Regions from separate parts of the Streptococcus downii genome, predicted to be linked through region 3. Evidence: predicted binding sites of a transcription regulator. Region 3 holds the regulator's gene; each other region holds the start of a gene.
The links. The regulator NrdR, encoded in region 3, represses ribonucleotide reductase genes. The targets are predictions, from matches to a motif close to ACACNATATATNGTGT.
Positions count from the first base shown of each region.

Region 1: the regulator NrdR is predicted to act here: its motif matches at 2,958-2,973, upstream of nrdD (anaerobic ribonucleoside-triphosphate reductase).
Region 2: the regulator NrdR is predicted to act here: its motif matches at 1,692-1,707, upstream of nrdH (glutaredoxin-like protein NrdH).

Region 1 is NZ_MZNX01000006.1:240,405-245,245, forward strand. It holds gene E2R31_RS03085 (GNAT family N-acetyltransferase) at 1-497, opposite strand, end outside; gene E2R31_RS03090 (hypothetical protein) at 541-681, opposite strand; gene nrdD (anaerobic ribonucleoside-triphosphate reductase) at 693-2,900, opposite strand; gene E2R31_RS03100 (damage-inducible protein CinA) at 3,017-4,573, opposite strand; gene E2R31_RS09825 (hypothetical protein) at 4,609-4,752, opposite strand; gene cls (cardiolipin synthase) at 4,827-4,841, opposite strand, start outside.
Region 2 is NZ_MZNX01000009.1:631,050-635,890, reverse strand. It holds gene ptsP (phosphoenolpyruvate--protein phosphotransferase) at 1-1,191, opposite strand, end outside; gene E2R31_RS09510 (phosphocarrier protein HPr) at 1,196-1,459, opposite strand; gene nrdH (glutaredoxin-like protein NrdH) at 1,820-2,038, shown strand; gene nrdE (class 1b ribonucleoside-diphosphate reductase subunit alpha) at 2,119-4,278, shown strand; gene nrdF (class 1b ribonucleoside-diphosphate reductase subunit beta) at 4,462-4,841, shown strand, end outside.
Region 3 is NZ_MZNX01000009.1:261,581-266,421, forward strand. It holds gene E2R31_RS07535 (hypothetical protein) at 1-489, opposite strand, end outside; gene E2R31_RS07540 (ABC transporter ATP-binding protein) at 505-1,200, opposite strand; gene E2R31_RS07545 (GntR family transcriptional regulator) at 1,205-1,570, opposite strand; gene nrdR (transcriptional regulator NrdR) at 1,711-2,184, shown strand; gene E2R31_RS07555 (DnaD domain protein) at 2,185-3,348, shown strand; gene dnaI (primosomal protein DnaI) at 3,349-4,245, shown strand; gene E2R31_RS07565 (NADPH-dependent oxidoreductase) at 4,242-4,841, shown strand, end outside.

The sequences.
Region 1 (4,841 bases), on a different contig from region 3:
TCCAAGTCTATCCAATAGCGCTCCGTTCCGTTTCGAACATCCTCCAACTCCCCACCATTAGCTAAGATAACAGCTCGGCTTGCTGGATTTTCTGTGCTACAAGTCACTAAAGCTCGTTTAATATTCTTTCCCTTAGCAACTTGTAGACCTTGTCGGAGAGCTTCTTTGGCATAACCTTTGCCTCTTTCAGATGGGCGGACGGAATAGCCAATATGACCACCATTTTCTAGTAAGTAGTCATTTAATCGGAGACGAAGGTTGAGAAAGCCAAGAGCCTGGCCTGCTACGTCAAAACTAACCAGCTGGATAGCAGGAACCCAGTTTTCAGGAATATTGAGTCCCGCTTCCGCTTGAAGATTTTCTTCTAACCACTCTTCATAAACAAAATTCTCAGCATCCCAAAATCCGCCATCGTGTGCTGATTGAGTCTGTTCAAACTCTGCCATCATCTCTAAAACTGTTTCTTTATCTGCCAATGTTGGTCTGCGTAGTATCATTTTTACCTCCAATTAAGAGAAAAGCGAGAGGCAACTCTCACTTTTATTTTTTCTTGTTCTTGTTTAAAAACTGTTCTCTGAGGTTGAGCAAGCGTTCTTTTTTACCTGTTCCACCTTTAGAGTATTTCTCGTGATAACGGGTCACTTGTGCACGCCCCTTATCATCTAATTGGTATTTCCCCATTCCATTTCCTTCTAATTTGTTACTTCGTGCCCTGTGGTTTTAATAGTCGAACCGTTCATGTGTTTGACACGCGCAGCGATTTCCTTGTGGCGTCCGTTAACCATCGGACGCGCTTGAGGATTTCCCAGATAACCACACGTACGTTTGACCACATCTACTGTTTTAGGGTCGCTATTGCCACAGTTGGGACAAGCAAATCCTCTTTCAGTTGGTTCAAAATCCCCTTCAAAGTCACACTTGTAGCAACGATCAATCGGAGTATTGGTCCCTAGATAGCCGACACGGTCATAGGCATAGTCCCAAACAGCTTCCAGGGCTTTAGGATTTTGTTGAAGAACTGGATACTCACAATAATGGATGAAACCACCTGACGCACCTGCTTCTGGGTAAACTTTTTCAAAATCCAGCTTTTCAAACGGTGTTGGATTTTTACGAACATCGTAGTGGAAAGAGTTGGTGTAGTATTCCTTGTCCGTGATGTCAGGAATAGAACCAAACTTCTCTGTGTCTAAGCGACAAAAGCGGTCTGTCAGACTTTCAGACGGTGTGGAGTAGATAGAGAAGTGGTAACCATATTGGTCAGACCACTCTTCCACACGACGTTTCATATCACGAATAATATCCAGTGTGAATTCCTTGGCTTCAGGATTGCTTTCCCAGCTATTTCCAAAGAAGACTGTAGCCACTTCGTACAAACCGATGTAGCCCAGCGAAACTGTCGCACGGCGATTCTTAAAGAGTTGGTCAACACTTTCTTCTTTTCCGAGACGGCGACCGAAGGCTCCGTACTGATAGAGGATAGGGGCATTCGCTGGTGTTGCTTCCTTGGTCCGTTCAACACGGTAAACCAGAGCATCTTCTGCGATATTCATCCGCTCGTTGAAGATTTCCCAAAACTTATTCAGATCCCCTTCAGACTCGAGGGCGATACGAGGCAAATTGACTGTCACAACACCTAGATTCATCCGACCTGAATTGACTTCTACACCATTTTCATCTTTCCATCCTTGAAGGAAAGAACGGCATCCCATAGGAACCTTGAAAGAACCAGTCAGTTCGATAATCTTATCATAGGATAAGACATCTGGGTACATCCGCTTGGTTGCACACTCGAGGGCCAACTGTTTGATGTCGTAGTTAGGTGAACCTTCCTCTAAGTTGAGTCCTCTTTTCAGCGTAAAGATGAGTTTAGGGAAGATGGCTGTGCGGTGTTCTGAACCAAGTCCCTTGATTCGGATGGTCAAGATAGCTTTTTGAATTTCCCGCTCAAAACGACTAGTTCCTAGACCAAAACCTAGTGAAGTAAAAGGTGTTTGTCCATTTGAAGTGAAGAGGGTATTGATTTCATACTCAAGAGATTGCATGGCATCGTAGATGTCTTTTTGGGTTTTCTTCCAAGCATAATCTTCCCGTTTGTCAGGCAAGACCCATTCTTCCGCATCCTTGAGGTGTTTTTGGTAATTCTTCTCCGCATAAGGCGCCAAGACTTCATCGATACGGTCAGCTGAACAGCCCCCGTACTGGCTAGAAGCAACGTTGGCGATGATTTGTGAAATCTGAGCTGTCGCAGTCTGGATAGACTTGGGACTCTCTACCTCTGCATTTCCAATCTTAAAACCATTTTCCAACATGCCTTTAAAATCAATCAAACAGCAGTTGGTCATCGGTGTGTAGGGGCTATAGTCCAGGTCATGATAATGGATATCCCCTTTTTGGTGAGCATTGGCTACGTGCTTAGGAAGCATTTGCAAGCCGATTGATTTTCCAACAATCCCTGCTGTCAAATCACGCTGGGTGTTAAAGACATCACTGTCTTTATTGGCATTTTCATTGACAACTGCCTGGTCTTTGTTAAGAAGTTTGTGGATACTAAAGTTGATATCTGTCGCTTTTGAGCGCTCAAAATCCCTTTGTGTCCGATAAGTGATATACTCCTCAGCTAGCGCATATTCTTTGGCTTCAAGGAGTTCATGTTCTACGATATTTTGAATCTCGTAAATCTTGACACCTTGAGGGAAACGACTGTGAATTTCCGCAACAATACGCTCAAGCAGCCCATTTAGACGTTTTTCGACCAAGGGTGTCACATCCATGACTTTGTCAGCCGCCTTGTGGAGAGCTTTGTCAATCTTGTCTATATCAAACACTACACGTCTACCATCTCGTTTTTCAACGAACAAAGTGGGAACGGTTGCAAGGTTTTCTTCTAATACAATCATATCCATGCTCTTTTCTATTTTTCTTCTTAAATGATATTATACCACTCCAAAAAGAAAAATCAATATCTTGTGTTAAAAATTCTAAAATTTTTAAAAATACACAAGATATTGATTTATTATTTAGATTTATAAAGCTTGAATTCCTTACTATCCGTCTGAACAAGCTCGTATTTTTCACTAAGTAGGCTCTCTACATCCGACCACAAGGCAACCTTTTGGTTGACCAAAATCATCTTCGGTTGATTTTCTTTCAAGTCATTGACTAGTTTCGTTTTATTCTCGTCGCTTGCAGTATAGAGCGTCGGTGTTACTAGAGAGCTTGGTGCCAAGCGTTCACTTGCTCGATAAAAATCTGGACGATCATCCCAAGCATAGACACGATCCTCAGAACTCGTTTGCTGTTTGACCAAGCTAGCAAGTTGCTCGCGTTCCTGATAAGTACTTGGATGCGAAATATAGCGACTCAAAACAGGTAGGAAAAGTAAATAGACTATCGCAATTAATGGTAGATAGAAATTTCCCTTGAGGTAGCGACCAAAGAGTGATGAAGAACGAACTCTTCGTCTACTACGACTGATACGATCAGAGCTTCCTTCTTTGATATTGGTTAACAATAACAATGTCAGAAAGGGCAAAATCGCTGCCAAACGTGAGCCATGTAAAGGTTCCTTTGAAAGAATTAACAAAGAAAGAGTTGCTAATAATCCTAAAATAGCGCCTATTGAGACAGCAGATTGCTGAGCTGACTTGGTCTGAAACAATCCTGAAAAGATCAATGTCAGAGTCCCAACACCGATGGATAGCAAACCATAGAAAGCAGCATTCTCCATAAGATTGGCATTTGAAAATAGACTAAGCGTATCTATTGGATACAAAGTATGGCTAATCGCATCACCAAAAGTTCCTGTTAAGACTGTATAGTAGCCAATTGGATAAAAAATGATAGAAAATCCTAGAGCTGATGCGAAAAATTGATACAAACCATGAGTAAATCGACGCTTGGCAATATTAAATCCAAACAAACTCAAGGTAAGTGTAGCTGCAAACAAGGTTGTGGGAATAGGTGATAGGAAGAAAGCCAATACTAAACTCATCCCAACTCGCAAGAAACCTTTATCGTTACTTGGATCATCCAGATAGTCAGCCACTAGGCTAAAACTATAAAACAGGAAAGGTAAGGCCACAACCACTGCATAGCTACCGCCAAATCCCAGACTGCCCACAAGAAGATAGAAAATCAACAAAAGCTGTCTAGCCTGTTCTCCCTGACCTGTCAAGGTATCAGCGGATTTAAATAGAAAAACACCAGCTCCGAACAAGGCCAACCACTCCACCAAAGCAAAAAGGATATTCCCTTGAGAGAGATAGGTTAGTACGTAATAAAGCAGCCCATTTGAACCATAATAATCCGTGTAAATCTGCCCACTCTGATGTAGCGCCCAACCAGTATAAAGATCTTGCATCTGTTGGGGGCTCACCAAACCAAAGATCAGAGGCAACATTACAGAAACAGCTGTAGCAGCCAAACTCCAAATTGCCATACTAAAAAATGGAAGCGGAGTTCGTTTCTTCTTACCTCGCTCCAGTCCAAATTCAGACTCTTGATCCAGCCGTTCCCGATACTGGTATCGAAATTCTTCTAGCTGTTCGTCTTTTCCCTCGTATACGTTCATTCAATTTCTCCTCTAAGTTTATCTGTTTTAGTATATCAAAATCTTACAGGAATGTCAGCTAGGGATTGATATTTCCTTAACTTCTTATCTAGCTCAGCATAGCGTTCAATCTCTCGAAAACGGTGTAAACTGCTTGTTTGAAACTCTAGGATAAAATCATATTCTTTTTGATTTAGCATTTTCATCCTCCTGCTTATCTATTCGCAAAAAGACAAAAATAAGATCCAGCCTTGGGCTAGATCTTGGTGGATAGTTAGAGCATGGGCGC
Region 2 (4,841 bases), 370 kb from region 3:
AACCATTGGGAACATGATACGCAATTGACCGTGAACAGATGCACGAAGAAGGGCACGGATTTGAGTGCGGAACATAGCATCTCCAGTCTCAGAGATAGAGATACGAAGGGCACGGAATCCAAGGAATGGGTTCATTTCATGAGGCATATCGAAGTAAGGAAGTTCCTTATCTCCACCGATATCCATTGTACGAACGACAACTGGTTTACCATTCATTCCTTCAAGAACAGCCTTGTATGCTTCGTACTGTTCGTCTTCTGTTGGGAAATCTTGAGAATCCATGTACAAGAATTCTGTACGGTAAAGACCGACAGCTTCTGCACCGTTGTCATTGACACCTTCCACGTCTTTTGGAGTACCGATGTTGGCAGCCAATTCGAAGTGTTTGCCATCAGCAGTCACTGTTTTAGCATCTTTCAAGAGTGCCCACTCAGCTTTCTGTTGAGCATAAGCTTCACCAGCTGCTTTAAATTCTGTTGCTTGCTCATCAGTTGGGTTGATAATAACCTCACCAGTGATACCGTTAACGGCAAGGATGTCACCGTCTTTAACGATTTCAGTGATGTTGTTTGTACCCAATACAGCAGCGATTTCAAGTGTACGTGCCATGATAGCTGAGTGGCTTGTACGTCCACCGATGTTGGTTACAAAAGCTTTTACAAAGTTTTTGTCCAATTGAGCTGTATCAGAAGGAGTCAAGTCATGTGCAATGACGATTACTTCTTCATTGATAGAAGCTGGGTTTGGCAATTTCTTACCAAGAAGATTTGCCAATACACGTTTTGTCACGTCGCGGATATCCGCTGCACGTTCTTGCATGTATGGGTTGTCTTCCATGCCTTCAAAGATAGTGATAAACATGTCTGTCACTTCTTTCAGACCTGCTTCTGCATTCACTTTCTTGGCACGGATTGTTTCTTTGATTTGGCTGATCATTTCTGGGTCAGCAAGAACCATTAAGTGAGCGTCAAATACTTGAGCAGCTTCTTCACCGAGCGTACCTACTGCTTTCTCACGAATAACAGAAAGCTCGTCTTGTGATGCTTTTAGAGCGACATCAAGGCGAGCTTCTTCTGCGTTTGTATCTTCGACTGTAACAGTCTCAAATGACAAATCCGGTTGAACGAGTAGATATGCTTTTGCAACTGCAACACCGTCTGATGCTGCGATTCCTTTAAGCATTTCTGTCATTTCCTTATGCCAATCCTTCTTTTTCCATTGTTTCTGAGATAGCAGCGATTGCATCGTCAGCATCTGCACCTTCAGCTGAAATTGTAACGTCAGCGCCTTGGCCAACACCAAGACTCATAACACCCATGATAGATTTAAGGTTTACTGATTTACCTTTGTACTCAAGAGTGATATCTGAAGCAAATTTGCTAGCTGTTTGTACCAACAATGTTGCTGGACGTGCGTGAATACCTGTTTCTGCCACTACGTGGAAATCTTTAGAAGCCATAGTTTGACTCTCCTTTAAGTGTTTTCTATTTGAGTTATATGTGATAACCCTTACAAGACTGTATTATATCATCTTCAAGATAATTTTTCAAGTATTTTATGGACTTTCTTCAATTTCCTTTCAGATAACTTGCTGAAAATCTTCTATATAAATTATCAACATACAGGATATAGTTTTTTTGTTTTAATAAACTTTGATAGTTCAATGAAAGTCAAAGCTTATGTTTTAAAAACCACTATATCTTGTATTTGGTTTTTAAAACTGTAACTTTTAGGCACAAGATTTAGTTTAAAAAGTTTGACAAAGTTTTTTTTTCTGATATACTAAGAAAGTAATCAAATTTTATGAGGAGTTACGAAAATGGTAACAGTTTATTCTAAAAATAATTGTGTACAATGTAAAATGACCAAACGTTTCTTGGATAGCAACAATGTAGCCTATCGTGAAATCAATCTTGATGAGCAACCAGAGTATATCGACCAAGTTAAAGAGCTTGGTTTCAGCGCTGCTCCTGTTATCCAAACACCAACTGAAGTTTTTTCAGGTTTTCAACCAGGAAAACTAAAACAGTTAGCATAATCTTAGTACATCATCCAGAAGAAACTGCTTCTAGGGCTAACTTAGAGGCCTTTCTTTTGTAATTAGATAAGGGAAATTTTATGGGATTAAAACATCTTGAGGACGTGACCTACTTCCGTCTCAATAACGAAATCAACCGTCCTGTCAATGGACAAATCATGCTTCATAAAGATAAAGAAGCCTTGGATGCCTTCTTTAAAGAAAATGTAGTTCCAAACACTATGGTTTTTGATTCAATCACTGATAAAATCAACTACCTCATTGAACACAACTACATTGAAACAGCATTTATCAAAAAATACCGCCCAGAATTCTTGGAAGAATTGTCTCAATTTATTAAAGATCAAAACTTCCAATTCAAGTCTTTCATGGCTGCCTATAAGTTTTACAATCAATATGCCTTGAAGACTAACGATGGGGAATACTATCTTGAAAGCATGGAAGATCGTGTCTTCTTTAACGCACTTTATTTCGCAGACGGGGATGAGGCGATTGCGACTGATATTGCCAATGAAATCATCCACCAACGCTACCAACCAGCTACTCCTTCCTTCTTGAATGCTGGTCGCGCCCGTCGTGGGGAGTTGGTATCTTGTTTCTTGATTCAGGTAACTGATGACATGAACTCTATTGGACGTTCTATCAACTCTGCCCTTCAACTTTCACGTATCGGTGGTGGTGTGGGAATTTCCCTCAGCAACCTTCGTGAAGCTGGAGCTCCTATCAAAGGTTATGAAGGAGCAGCATCTGGTGTCGTGCCAGTTATGAAGCTTTTTGAGGACAGTTTCTCTTACTCAAACCAACTCGGGCAACGTCAAGGTGCTGGGGTTGTCTACCTCAACGTCTTTCACCCAGATATCATCGCCTTCCTTTCAACTAAGAAAGAAAATGCAGATGAAAAAGTTCGTGTAAAGACCCTTTCACTTGGTGTTGTAGTACCCGATAAATTCTACGAATTGGCTCGTAAAAATGAAGAAATGTATCTCTTTAGCCCTTACTCTGTAGAGCTTGAATACGGTGTGCCATTCAACTACATCGACATCACAGAGAAATACGATGAGCTGGTCGCAAATCCAAACATCCGTAAGACAAAAATCAAGGCGCGTGATTTGGAAACGGAAATCTCTAAATTGCAACAAGAGTCTGGCTATCCTTATGTAGTCAACATCGATACGGCTAACCGTGCTAATCCTATTGATGGTAAGATTATCATGAGTAACTTGTGTTCTGAAATTCTCCAAGTTCAAGAACCAAGTTTGATCAACGATGCTCAAGAATTTCTTCAAATGGGAACGGACGTTTCATGTAACCTTGGTTCAACTAACGTGGTCAACATGATGACCTCACCTGACTTTGGTCGTTCTATCCGTGCTATGGTACGTGCTCTTACTTTCGTTACAGATAGTTCCCACATCGTAGCTGTTCCTACTATCGACCACGGAAATAGTTTGGCTCACACCTTTGGTCTTGGTGCCATGGGGCTGCACAGCTACCTTGCTCAACAACTGATCGAATACGGATCACCTGAGTCTGTTGAGTTTACAAGCATCTACTTTATGCTTATGAACTACTGGACCTTGGTAGAATCAAACAATATCGCTCGCGAGCGTGGTATCACCTTCCATAACTTTGAAAAATCAGACTATGCTAACGGAAGCTACTTTGATAAGTATGTGACAGGCGAATTTGTTCCAAAATCAGACCGTGTTAAAGAACTCTTCAAAGACGTCTTTATCCCAAGTGCTGCTGACTGGGCTGAACTTCGTGACAAGGTTCAAGCAGATGGACTTTATCATCAAAACCGTCTAGCTGTTGCTCCAAATGGTTCTATCAGCTACATCAACGATGTTTCTGCATCTATCCACCCAATTACGCAACGTATCGAAGAACGTCAAGAAAAGAAAATTGGTAAAATCTACTATCCTGCCGCAGGCTTGTCAACAGATACTATCCCTTACTACACTTCTGCTTACGACATGGATATGCGTAAGGTGATTGATGTTTACGCTGCTGCAACTGAGCACGTAGACCAAGGTCTTTCACTCACTCTCTTCATGCGTAGTGACATTCCAAAAGGTCTTTACGAATGGAAGAAAGAAAACAAACAAACGACACGTGACTTGTCTATCCTTCGTAACTACGCCTTTAACAAGGGCATCAAGTCTATTTACTACGTCCGTACCTTTACAGACGACGGTGGGGAAGTCGGTGCTAACCAATGTGAAAGTTGTGTGATTTAATGGAAAAAATTTTTACTACTTGTTTAAATAGTAAATGGGGGCCAATTTACGTTATACTTTTTCTTGGCCCCATGACATTTATTGCTTACTCCGCAATAAAAAAATATGATACCATTGAAATAGGTCCTATAAAACTAAGCAAGGCTGCATAATAATTACTATTACATTGGAGAAATACACCTTATGGAAACTTACTACAAAGCCATTAACTGGAATGCCATCGAAGATGTCATCGACAAATCAACTTGGGAAAAGCTGACGGAGCAATTCTGGCTCGACACTCGTATTCCTCTGTCAAATGACCTAGACGACTGGAGAAAATTATCAAACAAAGAAAAAGACTTGGTAGGAAAAGTCTTTGGTGGGTTGACCCTTCTTGATACCATGCAATCTGAAACTGGTGTACAGGCTCTTCGTTCAGACATCCGTACACCGCATGAGGAAGCTGTTTTCAACAATATCCAATTTATGGAATCTGTCCACGCAAAATCATATTCTTCTATCTTCTCTACCCTGAATACTAAGGCTGAAATTGAAGAAATCTTTGAATGGACCAACACTAA
Region 3 (4,841 bases):
CCATGCGATTGACCCGACAAATAGTGATAGGGCATACAGCCAGCCGTAGCTGAGATAAGGGGAGATGAAGTTATAGAGGGCAGTGAAGTCTTTTTCAATTGGTGTTAAGAAGATGATAATCAATATACTCAAGATAAAGACGATATAGCCTAAGATGGACCAGACAAGACCACCTAAAAGTTTTGCGGTGATGATTTGGTGCTCGGAGACAGGCAAGGTCAAGGTCAAGTACCCTTGGCGGTCATAAACACTTCCCTTGAATCTTCGGATGATTAAAAAGATTGTTGCAATCCAAAGAGTGACGCTGAGTCCTCCAAAGACTAGCACTAAAAAGAAGATGAAATAAGCAGCATTGTTAGGATTGTAACTCTGGCTAAGACTGCTAATAAAAGCTCCAATCAAAACTGAAATTGCAAGTACAGCTCCGTAGAGTGCCAGATACCATTTATTGACATTTTTAAATTCATAACGAACTAGATTCCAAAACATAATAATCTCCTTTGCTTAGGCTTTAAATTCCTGGCGGAAGAGTTGGTCAATTGATTCACCTGACTCGTAACGAATATCATCAACATTTCCTTGGCGGACGACTTTTCCGTCTTTGAGGAAGATGATCTCATCCAAGATTGGCTCAATATCTGAAATCAAGTGGGTTGAAATCAGTACCGTAGAGGTTGGTGAGTAGTTGTTGATGATGGTATTGAGGATATAATCACGGGCAGCTGGATCCACGCCTCCGATAGGTTCGTCCAGAACGTAGAGGCGGGCTTCACGGCTCATAACCAAGATGAGTTGGACCTTTTCCTTGTTCCCTTTTGATAGTTTCTTGAGGCGACTGTTTTCATCAATACCGAGATCGGCTAAAAGGTGTTGGGCTTTTTCGAGATTGAAATCCTGGTAGAAGGTTTTAAAATAGGTTAGAGCATCCTTAACCTTCATCTCTTCATTGAGGTAGGTTGTGTCTGGCAGATAGGAAACGATCGCCTTGGTAGCAGGACTTGGATCCTGTCCGTTAATGAGGACACGTCCTTTATTTGGTTGAAGGAGGCCATTGATTAGTTTGATTAGAGTTGTTTTTCCGGATCCGTTTGGTCCAAGGAGCCCGACAATCTTTCCAGCTGAGATCTCTAGTGAGATATTGTCAAGTGCCGCAGTTGCTCCATATGATTTTGTTACATTTTCAAGTGCTAGTAGTGTCATAGTCTTAAACTCCTTTAATATAGTCGCTTAATACATTTGGCAGTTCTTCTTTTTTGTAGCCAAATTGAAGCATGCAAGAGACGAATTGTTGCAGTTGCTCCTCGGAAAGTTGTTTGCGGGACTGAACGATGAGGTCCAAATCCTCGGTGACAAAACGACCAGTTGTCCGCTTGCTGTATACAAATCCTTCACGTTCGAGGTCAGACAAGGCGCGCTGAATGGTATTGGGATTGACCCCGGCCTCGCTCGCCAAATCTCTCACGGTAGGGAGCTGTTGATTGGGTTCCAGTTCATGGGAAACAATCTGTAATTTGATTTTTTCCATAATCTGTAAATAAATCGGTTTTGTATTATCAAATGACCAGGACATCATAGTCTCCTTTCTTTGCCTTTATTGTTCTAATCAAATAATACAATAAAACAAAAAACTTGTCAAGTAAAAATAAGAATTGTTTTGGGAATTGCTCAAAAAATGGTATAATGAAAAGAAAACGACAAGGAGGGAAATGCATGCGTTGTCCAAAATGTGGGGCTACCAAGTCTAGTGTTGTTGATAGTCGACAAGCCGAAGAAGGAAATACCATCCGTCGAAGACGTGAGTGCGACGAGTGTCAGCATCGTTTTACAACCTATGAACGAGTAGAAGAAAGAACGCTGGTTGTCGTCAAAAAAGACGGTACGCGAGAGCAGTTTTCGAGAGATAAAATCTTTAATGGGATTATCCGCTCAGCCCAGAAACGCCCTGTTTCGAGTGATGAAATCGGCATGGTGGTCAATCGCATCGAGCAAAAACTCCGTAGTCGCAGTGAGAATGAGATCCAAAGTGAATATATTGGTTCTTTAGTCATGGAAGAATTGGCGGAGCTGGATGAGATTACCTATGTTCGTTTTGCCAGTGTTTATCGTAGCTTTAAGGATGTGAGTGAGTTGGAGAGTCTGCTCCAGCAGATCACCCAGTCCTCAAAAAAGAAAAAGGAAAAATAGATGAAGCCAAATGACCGTTTTTCTTTTCTAAAGAATAATCGGGTGTCGCAAGATACCTCTTCTCTGGTGCAGTGCTACCTCCCGATTATCGGTCAGGAGGCGCTGAGCCTCTATCTATATGCCATTACCTTTTGGGATGGTGGACAAAAGGAACACCTCTTTTCCCATATCCTCAACCACTTAAACTTTGGCATGCCGACCTTACTCCAATCCTTTAAAGTCTTATCTGCCTTCGATCTGTTGACCCTTTATCAGAAGGAGAATGTCTATGAATTACAGCTTCATTCTCCCCTCTCCAGTCAAGAATTTCTAAGTCATTCTGTCTATAGCAGATTATTAGAGAAAAAGATTGGGGATACAGCTGTTTCTGCTATGAAGCAGGCTCCAAGTGAGGGAGAAGCTTTCTCTGTTTCTTTGAGCCAAGTCTTTCCAACCCTGACCGAAGAAGTGACACCAAGCGAGTCTAAAAGCAAGTTAAAAAACGATTTTGATTTGGAACATTTCCAGCGCCTGATGGTTCGAGATGGCTTGCGTTTTGAAAACGAGCAGGCAGATGTTTTGGAATTGTTTGCCATCGCAGATGAAAAAAAATGGACCTGGTTTGAAACCTATCAATTAGCCAAGGCGACAGCGCTGGCTCAGGTTATTTCAGTCAAACGCATGCGTGAAAAGCTTGCGCAAAAGCAGGTTCCTTCTGACTTTAGCCCCAAAGAAATGACCATTATCAGGGAAGCCAAAAATAAAACTCCCCTACATTTTTTAGCGGAAATCAAGCAAACGCGTAAGGGGAACATCACCCAGAGCGAACGAGAACTCCTTCACCAGATGGCGTCTTTAGGCTTGTTGGATGAAGTCATCAATATCGTCTTGCTTCTAACCTTTAACAAGGTTGATTCGGCTAATGTTAATGAAAAATATGCCATGAAGGTCGCAAATGACTATGCTTATCAAAAAATTCGGACAGCAGAAGAAGCTGTGCTTCGGATTCGAGAGCGTCAGCAAAAAGGGCAAGAAGACCAGAAATCGAAAACTAGCTCGACTAAGACCAATGTTCCTAAGTGGAGTAATCCAGAATATAAAAATCAAACCAGCGAGGAGACTCGTCTGGAACTAGAACGTAAAAAACAAGAAATGTTAGCCCGATTAGAAGAAGGAGGAGACTAGATGGAAAGTGTTGGCGACGTTATCAAGCGTCAGACAAGTCGTTTTCAGTATCAGGACCTAGTCCAGCAGATTATGAAAGACCCAGATGTGGCGGCTTTTATCCAGAAAAAGTCCCTCAGTCCAGAGGAGTTGAATCGTAGCATCTCCAAGTTCAACCAATATATCACAGAACGGGACAAGTTTCTTCGTGGGGATGCGGACTATATAGCGCGTGGCTACAAGCCCATCTTGGTTATGAATCACGGATATGCGGATGTGTCTTATGAAGAAACACCAGAACTAATCGCGGCAGAAAAAGAGGCTGCAATTAAGAATCGTCTTAAGTTGATCAATCTACCAGCCAGTCTCAAGAAAGCGAAATTGGCTCAGATTGACCTGGATGATCTAGGACGCTTGCCGATTTTTGAGAGACTCTATTCCTTTGTTGACCTTTACCCAAACATCCGAAAAGGCCTCTATCTTTACGGAGATTTTGGTGTTGGTAAGAGTTTTATGATGGCGGCCTTAGCTCACGACCTATCTGAAAAACGTGGGGCATCAACGACGATTCTCCACTATCCAAGCTTTGTCATTGATGTGAAAAATGCCATCGGTGAAGGATCTGTGAAGACCTTGGTGGATGACATCAAGTTAGCAGAAGTCTTGGTCTTGGATGATATTGGTGCAGAGCAGTCAACACCTTGGGTGCGTGATGAGATTCTCCAAGTTATTCTCCAGTATCGTATGCAGGAAGATTTGCCAACCTTCTTTACTTCCAACTTTAATTTCCAAGATTTGGAAAAACATTTTGCCAAAGGAAAGAATGGAAATGATGAGACTTGGGAAGCTAGACGGGTCATGGAAAGGATCCGCTATTTAGCAGAGGAGACAAGACTAGAAGGAGAAAATCGCCGATGACAGAAACCATTAAACTGATGAAAGCTCATACTTCAGTTCGTCGCTTTAAGGAGCAAGAAATTCCTCAAGCAGACTTGGAAGAGATTCTGACTGCTGGGCAAATGGCGTCATCTTGGAAAAATTTCCAATCCTATTCTGTGATTCTTGTGCGCAGTCAAGAGAAGAAAGATGCTCTTTATGAATTGGTTCCCCAGGAAGCCATTCGCCAGTCAGCAGCCTTTTTGCTCTTTGTTGGTGACTTGAATCGAGCGGAAAAGGGAGCAAGCCTTCATACGGACACTTTCCAACCTCACGGGGTAGAAGGTCTCCTTATCACGTCTGTGGACGCGGCTCTTGCTGGCCAAAATACCTTGCTTGCGGCGGAGAGTCTGGGATATGGTGGTGTTATCATCGGTTTGGTCCGTTATAAGTCAGAAGAAGTGGCAGCGCTTTTTAACCTGCCTGACTATACCTACCCTGTTTTTGGGATTGCCCTTGGCGTGCCAGATCAACAACACGAGGTCAAACCAAGACTGCCTTTGAACCAAGTGGTATTTGAAGAAGAATACCAAGAACAGCCTGTAGCGGCGATTTTGGACTATGACAAAGTACAGGCA